DNA from 3 places in the Streptomyces sp. NPDC053427 genome. Region 2 is predicted to be linked to each of the others. Evidence: riboswitches for the same ligand, from Rfam matches in the RefSeq annotation. Region 2 holds a riboswitch; each other region holds the start of a gene.
The links. Region 2 has a riboswitch for cobalamin ahead of ACIGWZ_RS05240 (HoxN/HupN/NixA family nickel/cobalt transporter). Riboswitches for the same ligand answer to the same signal wherever they lie in the genome.
Positions count from the first base shown of each region.

Region 1: it holds a riboswitch for cobalamin, as region 2 does, so the genes downstream of both, ACIGWZ_RS26060 (ribonucleoside-diphosphate reductase subunit alpha) here and ACIGWZ_RS05240 (HoxN/HupN/NixA family nickel/cobalt transporter) in region 2, are expected to answer to the same signal.
Region 3: it holds a riboswitch for cobalamin, as region 2 does, so the genes downstream of both, ACIGWZ_RS34965 (CoA-acylating methylmalonate-semialdehyde dehydrogenase) here and ACIGWZ_RS05240 (HoxN/HupN/NixA family nickel/cobalt transporter) in region 2, are expected to answer to the same signal.

Region 1 covers NZ_JBITYA010000009.1:322,921-326,185, forward strand. The annotation lists gene mctP (monocarboxylate uptake permease MctP) at 1-416, shown strand, start outside; gene ACIGWZ_RS26055 (GNAT family N-acetyltransferase) at 595-1,098, shown strand; cobalamin riboswitch at 1,272-1,432, shown strand; gene ACIGWZ_RS26060 (ribonucleoside-diphosphate reductase subunit alpha) at 1,593-3,265, shown strand, end outside.
Region 2 covers NZ_JBITYA010000002.1:118,988-122,252, reverse strand. The annotation lists gene ACIGWZ_RS05245 (VOC family protein) at 14-514, shown strand; gene ACIGWZ_RS05240 (HoxN/HupN/NixA family nickel/cobalt transporter) at 543-1,652, opposite strand; cobalamin riboswitch at 1,683-1,897, opposite strand; gene ACIGWZ_RS05235 (alpha/beta fold hydrolase) at 1,944-2,792, opposite strand; gene ACIGWZ_RS05230 (MarR family winged helix-turn-helix transcriptional regulator) at 2,862-3,265, opposite strand, start outside.
Region 3 covers NZ_JBITYA010000015.1:182,134-185,398, forward strand. The annotation lists gene ACIGWZ_RS34960 (acyl-CoA dehydrogenase family protein) at 1-147, opposite strand, end outside; gene ACIGWZ_RS34965 (CoA-acylating methylmalonate-semialdehyde dehydrogenase) at 153-1,652, opposite strand; cobalamin riboswitch at 1,853-2,039, opposite strand; gene ACIGWZ_RS34970 (short-chain fatty acyl-CoA regulator family protein) at 2,107-3,265, opposite strand, start outside.

The DNA of each region.
Region 1 (3,265 bases), on a different contig from region 2:
AGACCGTCGCCATCAACTTCCAGCTGCTGGGCGGTATCTGGATCCTGCAGACCATGCCCTCGCTGGTCGGCGGCCTGTTCACCCGCTGGTTCCACCGCTGGGCGCTGCTGGCCGGCTGGGCGGTCGGCATGCTCTACGGCACCCTCGCGGCGTACGGCGTCGCCAGCCCCACCCAGGCCCACTTCGGCGGCTCCAGCAAGGAGATCCCCGGCATCGGCGAGATCGGCTACATCGGTCTGACGGCATTTGTGCTCAATGTCGTGGTCTCGGTCGTGCTGACCGTCGTCCTGAAGGCCGTGAAGGCACCGGAGGGCGTCGATGAGACCAGCCCCTCGGACTACACGGCGGACGCCGGCGACAAGGCCGTGACCGCGGACCTGCCGCCGGCCACGGCCGAGGCGCCGGCCGGGCACTGAGCCGGCGGCCGACTTCACGGCTTCGGGCCGTCGCGTCCCCCTCGGGGCGCGGCGGCCCGTTTGCTTGCCCCGAACGGCACCCTCCGGATGGGCCCGTAGCGGGCCGCTCCCCGCCGTCCACTCGGAGACCGCGAGGACCCGCGGCCGATTGTCGGACCCGTCCCGCACACTGAAGCGCATGGACATCACGATCAGGCCCGCACGGCCGGCCGAATTCGGCGCCGTCGGCGACCTTCTGGTGGAGGTCTATCTGGCCGACGGGCTGCTGACGTTCGGGGAGAACGACACGTACGCGGCGGAGCTGCGCAAGGTCGCCCATCGCGCGGAGCACGCCGAGGTGCTGGTCGCCGTGGAGACGGCGGGTGAGCGGGTGCTGGGGGCGGTCACCTTCGCCGCGTACGGAAGCCCGTATGCGGATCTGGCGGGGCCCGGGGAGGGGGAGTTCCGGATGCTGGCGGTGCGGGCGGAGGGGCGCGGGCAGGGAATCGGGGAGGCGCTGGTGACGGCCTGCGTGGAGCGAGCCCGCGCGCTGGGGCTGCGGGCGATCGTGCTCTCCAGCCAGCCGCATCTGCTGCCCGCCCACCGGCTCTACCGCCGCCTGGGGTTCGCGCGCGCCCGGGAACGGGACTGGGACCCGATACCGGGTGTCACGCTCTGGGCCTTCATCCGCGAGCCGGTCTGAGAGCGCCCGGGAGAGGCCCGGGAAGGGGCCCGGGGGCGGGTCCCGGGGAGAGGCGCAGGGAGAGGCCTGCGGGGCGGTGGACGCCCCTGCGGGGCCCGCGGCCGCTCGCACACCTGTAGGGGTGGTATGAGGACGACACGAGGGAGCGACACAAGATGTGGGGGTGCACGTAGGGAGCGACACAAGATGTATGCTCGTGCTCGCTGTCGTCGCAGGGGAATCCGGTGAGAATCCGGAACTGTCCCGCAACGGTATGAAAGTGCGCCCCGGTGGCCTCGCCGCCCTCTCGCGCGCCCGTGAAGTCCGAGGACCTGCCGACAGTACGCCCGCACCGCCATCGGTGCGGACGTCGATACGTCCGGGCCCCGAGGGTTGGGCCGGTGGACGCCGCGCGGTATGCCCGCGCACCCCTGACGCCACGGGGTGCGGTATGCCCGCGAGCGCCCGTCGCGCCGCGTCCCTCCCGGCCCCCGCCGAGTGAGGGAGAGCATCACGTGACCATCGCGCCAACGGAGCCCGCGTCAGACGCCGAGGTCGTGCAGCCTGCGGTGACCACTCCTGCCGCCCCCGCCGACGGCGGGCGTCGCGAGGACGGACCCGGCGTCGCGCTGCTGCGCACCCTGACCGAGCTGACCGCGGACCTGACCGCGACCGACCCCGGCAAGGTGGCCGCCGCCGCGCTGCGCGGCCGCCACCCGGGCTCGGACGAGGCCGAGTTGCGCTCGCTGGCCATCGATGCCGCGGCCGGACTGATCGGCGACGAGCCGCAGTACTCCAAGCTCGCCGCCCGTCTCCTCACCCTCGCCATCGCCGAGGAGGCCGCCGGCCAGGGAGCCACCGGGTTCTCGGCATCGGTCGCGGTCGGCCGGCGCGAGGGCCTGATCGCCGATGAGACCGCCGAGTTCGTGGGGACCCACGCGGACCAGCTGGACGCGCTCGTGGCGAAGGCCCTGGAGGACGGCGCCGACGACCGCTTCGGGTACTTCGGGCTGCGCACCCTGCACTCCCGTTACCTCCTGCGCCACCCCACCACCCGTCAGGTCATCGAGACCCCCCAGCACTTCCTGCTGCGGGTGGCCTGCGGCCTGGCCGAGGACCGCTCCGAGCGGGCGCTGGCGGATGTCGCCGAGCTGTACCGCCTGACCAGCACGCTGTCCTACCTGCCGTCCTCCCCCACCCTCTTCAACTCCGGCACCCGCCACCCGCAGATGTCCTCCTGCTATCTGCTGGACTCTCCGCTGGACGAGCTGGACTCGATCTACGACCGCTACCACCAGGTGGCACGGCTCTCCAAGCACGCCGGCGGCATCGGTCTCTCCTACTCCCGGATCCGCGCACGGGGGTCGCTGATCCGGGGCACCAACGGCCACTCCAACGGCATCGTGCCGTTCCTGCGCACGCTGGACGCCTCGGTCGCGGCCGTGAACCAGGGCGGCCGGCGCAAGGGCGCCGCCTGCGTCTACCTGGAGACCTGGCACGCCGACATCGAGGAGTTCCTGGAGCTGCGCGACAACACCGGTGAGGAGGCCCGCCGTACGCACAACCTGAACATCGCGCACTGGATCCCGGACGAGTTCATGCGCCGGGTCGAGACGGACGCCGACTGGTCGCTGTTCTCGCCGTCGGACGCGCCGGAGCTGGTGGACCTGTGGGGCGACGAGTTCGACGCGGCGTACCGCAAGGCCGAGGCGGAGGGCCGGGCGCTCAAGCAGATTCCGGCCCGGGTGCTGTACTCGCGGATGATGCGCACCCTCGCGCAGACCGGCAACGGCTGGATGACCTTCAAGGACGCCGCCAACCGCACCGCCAACCAGACCGCCGAGCCCGGCCAGGTCGTGCACTCCTCCAACCTGTGCACGGAGATCCTGGAGGTGACCAACGACGGGGAGACCGCGGTCTGCAACCTGGGGTCGGTCAACCTCGCGGCCCATCTGGGCGACAACGGTGAGATGGACTGGGAGCGGCTGGACGCCACGGTCCGTACGGCCGTCACCTTCCTCGACCGCGTCGTGGACATCAACTTCTACCCGACCGAGCAGGCCGGCACCTCCAACTCCCGCTGGCGCCCGGTCGGTCTGGGCCTGATGGGCCTGCAGGACGTCTTCTTCCGGCTGCGGCTGCCCTTCGACTCGCCCGAGGCGCAGGAGCTGTCGACCCGGATCTCCGA
Region 2 (3,265 bases):
TGGGGAGAGAATCTTGTCCGTACGCCGTCTCAACCACGCGGTGCTCTATATCCGCGATGTGGCGCGGTCTGTCGCCTTCTATACCGAAGCCCTCGGGCTGACGCTGGATGCCGAGATACCGGGGCGCGCCGCCTTCCTCAGCGCTCCCGGCTCGCTCAACGACCACGACCTGGGGCTGTTCGCGGTGGGGCCGGACGCGCCGGGCCCGGAGGCGGGCCGGGCCGGGCTCTACCACTTGGCTTGGGAAGTCGGCACGCTCGGCGAACTCGCCGCGACCGAGCGGCGGCTCGCGGCGCGCGGCGCGCTGGTCGGCGCCACCGACCATCTCGTCTCCAAGTCCGTGTACGCCAAGGATCCGGACGGCAACGAGTTCGAGGTGATGTGGCGGGTCCCGCGGGAGCAGTGGCCCGGCCCGGACGTGCTGGACCGGCTGCGCCCGCTGGACCTTGCCGCGGAGCTCGAGCGCTGGGGGCCCGACCTGATGACCGGCGCGGCGGCCGGCTCGGCCACCTGACGGCCGCGCGGAAGCGGGGCGTCCGGGCCTATGAGCCCGACGACGTCCTCGCCGCCCAGCGTTTTTCGACCCCGGCCAGGCGCCAGTACGCCAACGCCGCCGCCCACACCACCACGAACAGGCCGACGATGACGAAGCCGACATTGTCGAGGTCGAGGCCGGAAACCCAGCCGGTCACCGGGTCGTTGAGGGCCAGCTTGTCGTGCAGCACGGTCACCAGCTCGATGGTGCCGATGAAGAGGGCGACGGCGATCGACAGGCCGGTGATGGTGAGGTTGTAGTAGACCTTGCGCACCGGGTTGGAGAACGCCCACTGGTAGGCGAAGTTCATGAAGGTGCCGTCGAGGGTGTCGAAGAGGCTCATTCCGGCGGCGAACAGCAGCGGCAGGCACAGGACGGCGTACCAGGGAAGGCCGGCCGCGGCGCCGCTGCCCGCCATCACCATCAGCGTCACTTCGGTCGCGGTGTCGAAGCCGAGGCCGAAGAGGAAGCCGAGCGGGAACATCTGGCCGGGGCGGGAGATCGCGCGGGTGAACCGCCCCAGGATGCGGTTCATGAAGCCGCGCGCATCGAGGCGCTGTTCCAGCTCGGCCTCGTCGTAGTGGCCGTCGCGCATCCCGCGGAAGACCCGCCAGATCCCGGTCAGGGCGATGAGGTTGAGCGCGGCGATGAGGTAGAGGAACGTCCCCGAGACCGTGGTGCCGACTGTGCCGAGAATCTGATGGGTGCGGGATTCGTCGTTGAGCAGCGTGCCGGCGAGCTGGGCGCCGCCCGCCACCAGGGCGGCCATCAGGACGACCACGCTGGAGTGGCCCAGGGCGAACCAGAAGCCCACCGAGACCGGCCGCTTGCCGTCTGCCATCAGCTTGCGGGTGGTGTTGTCGATCGCGGCGATGTGGTCGGCGTCGAAGGCATGCCGCATGCCGAGGGTGTACGCGGTGATGCCGAGTCCGACACCGAAGGCCTTGCTTCCCACGGTGTAGTGGCCGGGGACGACGAGCAGGAAGAGCACGCCGAAGGCGACGACGTGCAGCCCGGCTATGACGGCCATCAGGCCCGCGGTACGGACGGTGTCCTGCCGGCGCCAGCGGAACGCGGCGGAAGCAGGGGTGGTCGGGGTATCGGTGGACAGGGCCATCCGGCGGTCACGCTCCAGCACCTCGTGGATCAGTTCGTGAGATGCCGTGGCCGGTCTCCTGGCTTACAGGTGCACGCGCCCGGCCCCGCCTTCCCGGCCGCGGGCTGCGGTCAGTGGCGCCGTAGGCGCGCAAGCGCATACGGAAGGGCCGGGAACTCCCCGATCACAGTGGCGAGGGCCGCTCCGGTCTGGGACCACAAGGTCCGTCACCGGTCTTCCCGAACACCACGGCACGGCCAACTCTAGCCGCCGCCCCACGCGGCGCGGACGGCCCCTCGGAGCGCGGCGGTATCAGCGCGCCAGGGAGGAGAGGAAGGCGCGCAGTTCGCGGTCGTAGACCGCGGTGTTCTCCAGATTGACCATATGGGCCGCGCCCGGTATCCGGACCCTGCGGGCACCCGGCACGGCGAGGGTGATCGCATGGGCGTTGGCGGAGATGTCCGTGCTGTCGAGGTCGCCGTCGAACACGACCGTCGGCACCCGTATCTCGGACAGCCGGTCGGCGGCGCCGACCTCTCTCGGCATTCCGACGCCCACGCCGTCGGCGTGAACCTCGACCGTGGCCGCGGCCGAGGCGCGCATCCGCTCGCGCAGCCCGGGGTGCACGTCGGACGGCCGGCGGTGCGGGCCGTCCACCCACATCCGCAGGAAGTGTTCGACATACCGCTCCGCGCCGTCCGGTGCGCCGATCGCCGCCACCTGCTCCTTGATGTGCTCCAGGACGAAGGGGTCGGTGAAGGCGCGACCGCTGACGCCCGGTGCGGCGAGGGCCAGGGCACTGACCCGGTCCGGGTGGGCGAGGGCGGCGTCGAGGGCGACCCGGGAGCCGTGCGAGAGGCCGACGAGGACGGCACTCGGGACGTCGAGGGCGTCGAGGAGGGCACACAGGTCGTCGTGGTTGGACCAGTCGCCGGTGACGGTGGAGGAGAGGCCGTGGCCGCGGGAGTCGTAACGGATCACGCGGTGACCGGAGCCGGCCAGCCAGGAGAACTGTTCGTCCCACATGCGCACGTCGAGCATGCCGCCGTGGAGCAGCACCACCGCGGGCCCCTCACCGGCCGTTTCGTAGAACAGCTCGCCGTCCTCGACCGGCACGGTGCCGTTGTCGAGCTCGGACCAGGCGGCGAATGGGTGGGTCATTCTCTGTGCACTCCCTTGTGTCAGCGATGCGGTGGTGCTGCGGTGGTACGGAGTCTCGGCGCTCCGTGGCTAATGATGCCGTTCGGGCTGGTTGTCCTCGTTGTCCGGCCCCTCCGGGGCAACGCGTGAGCCGTTCGCCAGGTGCCGGAACTCCTCGCCGAGCCGGTCGAGTACGCGAAGGGCCGTTCCGACGTCGTCGGCCGAGAGGTCGGCCAGTCCGCGGCGCAGCTCGGCGGCCTCGAACTGCTGGATTCCGCGCATCACCTCGCCGCCCTCGGTGGTGAGCTCGATCAAAGGCGAGCGGCGGTGGGCGGGGTTGGGGGCCGTCACCACCAGGCCCAGCTCCGCCGCGTGGTTCACCCAGCGCTGCACCGGCTGCCGGTCGAGCCCCATGGTGCGGGCCAACTGCGGCACGGTCCGGGGGCCTTCGCTGCGGAGTGCGTCGAGCAGGGCGTGCTCGCCGGCGGTCATGC
Region 3 (3,265 bases), on a different contig from region 2:
GATGCCCGCGGCCTTGCGCAGTACGTCCAGGGGGAAGTGTTTGTCCTGGTCCCACTGCACGGCGTGCGGGGTGAGGTGGTCCTGGGTGAAGTCGAGCGTCGCTTCGACGAGGGCGAGCTGGTCGTCGGTGAGCATGGTGGTGGTCATGGCGCTCACTTCATGGTCGGGAGGGTGAAGCTCGCGCCCTCCTTGGCCCCGGAGGGCCAGCGCGAGGTGACGGTCTTGGTGCGGGTGTAGAAGCGGATCGCGTCCGGCCCGTGCTGGTTGAGGTCGCCGAATCCGGAGCGCTTCCAACCGCCGAAGGTGTGGTAGGCGACCGGGACGGGGATGGGCACGTTCACGCCGACCATGCCGGTGTTGACCCGGCGGGTGAAGTCGCGGGCGGTGTCTCCGTCGCGGGTGAAGATCGCCACGCCGTTGCCGTACGGGTGCTCGCTGGGCAGCCGCAGCGCCGCCTCGTAGTCGGCGGCCCGCACGACGCACAGCACGGGGCCGAAGATCTCTTCCCGGTAGACCCGCATCTGCGGGGTGACCCGGTCGAAGAGCGTGGCGCCCGCGAAGAAGCCGTTCTCATGGCCGGCGAGGGTGAAGCCGCGGCCGTCCACGACGAGTTCGGCGCCCTCGTTGACCCCGATGTCGACGTACCGGCGTACCCGGTCGAGGGCGTCCCGGCTGACGAGCGGCCCGAAGTCGGCGCCGGGGTCGTCGCTGCGGCCGATGCGCAGCTGCCCGATGCGCTCCTTCAGGCGCTCGACCAGGGCGTCGGCGGTGGCCTCGCCGACCGGTACGGCCACGGAGATCGCCATGCAGCGCTCCCCCGCCGAGCCGTAGCCCGCGCCGATCAGCGCATCGACGGCCTGGTCGAGGTCGGCGTCCGGCATGACGATCAGGTGGTTCTTGGCGCCGCCGAAGCACTGGGCGCGCTTGCCGTGCGCGGCGGCGGTGGCGTAGATGTGCGCGGCGATCGGGGTGGAGCCGACGAAGCCCAGCGCGCCGACCCTGGGGTCGGACAGCAGGGTGTCGACCGCTTCCTTGCCCCCGTTGACGACGTTGAGGACGCCCGGCGGGAGCCCCGCCTCCAGGAACAGCTCGGCGAGCCGGAGCGGTACCGAGGGGGCGCGCTCGGAAGGCTTGAGGATGAAGGAGTTTCCGCAGGCGAGGGCGGGTGCGGCCTTCCACAGCGGGATCATCGCGGGGAAGTTGAACGGGGTGATGCCGGCGGTGACGCCGAGGGGGCCGCGCAGCGAGTGCACGTCGATTCCGGTGCCGGCGTTGTCGGTGAATTCGCCCTTGAGCAGATGGGGAATGCCGGCGGCGAATTCGACGACCTCCAGGCCGCGTTGCAGGTCTCCGTGGGCGTCGGCGACCGTCTTGCCGTGTTCGGACGACAGCAGCCGGGCCAGCGACTCCCGCTCGCCTTCCACGAGTTGGAGGAACTTCAGCAGTACCCGGGCGCGGCGCTGCGGGTTCCACTCGCCCCATTCGCGCTGGGCCTCGGCGGCATCGGCGATCGCCGCCTCGGTCTCGGCGCGGTCGGCCAGCGGGACGCGGGCCTGCACCGTGCCGGTGTTGGGGTCGTACACATCGCCGTAGAGCCCCGAGGTGCCCGAGGCGTGCTTGCCGCCGATGAAATGTGCCAGTTCGCGGACCATGAAAGCCTGCTCTCCGTCAGGTGAGATCCGGGGATGGCGCGCCGGCCCGGCACGGACGCCGGACGGCGTGCGCGCAGAAGCGGCGCGAGAAGCGCAGGGCCGGGTGACCGTCAGATGTCGGTGATCGGTACCCGCCGGGTTCGCCGGTCAAGGGCGTGGGTGCACACCGGTGCCATGCGTGTCTGCTCCATCCTCGTGGACAACACGGAACACCCCGCGGCCGGTATCCTGACTCCCGGATCAGCACACGCTCCCCGGCCTTCCCGACGGACTTCTCCGTCAGTGGCCGGTCTCTTTCGGGGAGCGCATTCCCCGGTCACAGTGGCGGGACCGCGCCGGAATCACACCGGCTTCCCTGCACCGCGGGCCTTGCCCACGAACATATAGTTGGACGTCCTAGTAAGTCCACCCCGCCACGGACCGCACGGCGGGAATCCGCACCAGGTCCGGGCGGTCAGGCGTCCGTGATCACCGGATAGGGCACATGGCTGCGCCGGTCGGGGTCCACGGCCAGCCGTCCGCCGGCCGGGGGACGGGCCCTTTGGGCGCAGTCCCGGCGTTCGCAGATGCGGCAGCCCAGCCCGATCGGCGTCGCGGCGCCCGGATCGTCGAGGGCGGTGCCTTCCGCGTACACCAGACGGGGGGCGTGCCGGAGTTCGCAGCCCAGCGCGACGGCGAAGTCGGCGCGTGGCGCACGATGCCCGAAGCCGCCCCGGGTGACGGTACGTGCCACCCAGAAGTACCTCTTGCCGTCCGGCATTTCGGCGACCTGGGTGAGGATGCGCCCCGGTGCGGAGAACGCCTCGTAGACCGTCCAGAGCGGGCAGGTGCCGCCGAGCCGGGAGAAGTGGAAGTCGGTGGCGGACTGCCGTTTGGAGATGTTGCCGGCGCGATCGACGCGCAGGAAGGAGAAGGGAACGCCGCGGTGGCCGGTGCGCTGGAGGGTGGACAGCCGGTGGCACACGGTCTCGAAGCCGACGCCGAAGCGGGCCTGGAGCAGTTCGATGTCGTAGCGCAGTTCCTCGGCGGCGCGGTGGAAGACGGCGTACGGCATGAGCAGGGCGCCGGCGAAGTAGTTGGCGAGCCCGATCCGGGCCAGGTCGGCCGCCTGTGGCGACGCCAGGTCCGCGGCGTCCACCAAGGCGTCCAGCAGCGGAGAGTGTTCCAGGAGGGCCAGCTGGGTGGCGAGTTGGAAGGCGCGCTGTCCTTCGCTGAGCCACGGTGAGAGCAGGAGCAGCCCGCTGCCGGCGTCGAAGCGGCGTGCGTCCGCCCCCCGTTCAGGGGCTGCCTGGACGACCTTGATGCGATGCCGTGCGGCGAGCAATGCGGTGAGCGCGTCGGCCGCTCGTCCCGCTGTGCCGAGGCCCAGGCCTTCGGCGGTCCGCTCGGCCTCGGTGTCGAGGTCTTTGAAGTGGTTGTGGTGGGCGTAGAAGAAGTCCCGTACCTCGTCGTGGGGCTCGGCGGGCAGCAGGGCCGCGGTGTCCTCGGGGGAGGCGAGGGCTACGACTCGTTCTGCGGCGTCCCGGTAGCGGCGGTGCAGCGAGACGAGCGCCCGCGCCACCTCGGGGTGGTCGCGCGCCACGTCCACGGCCTCCTCCGGGAGCACCGGGGCG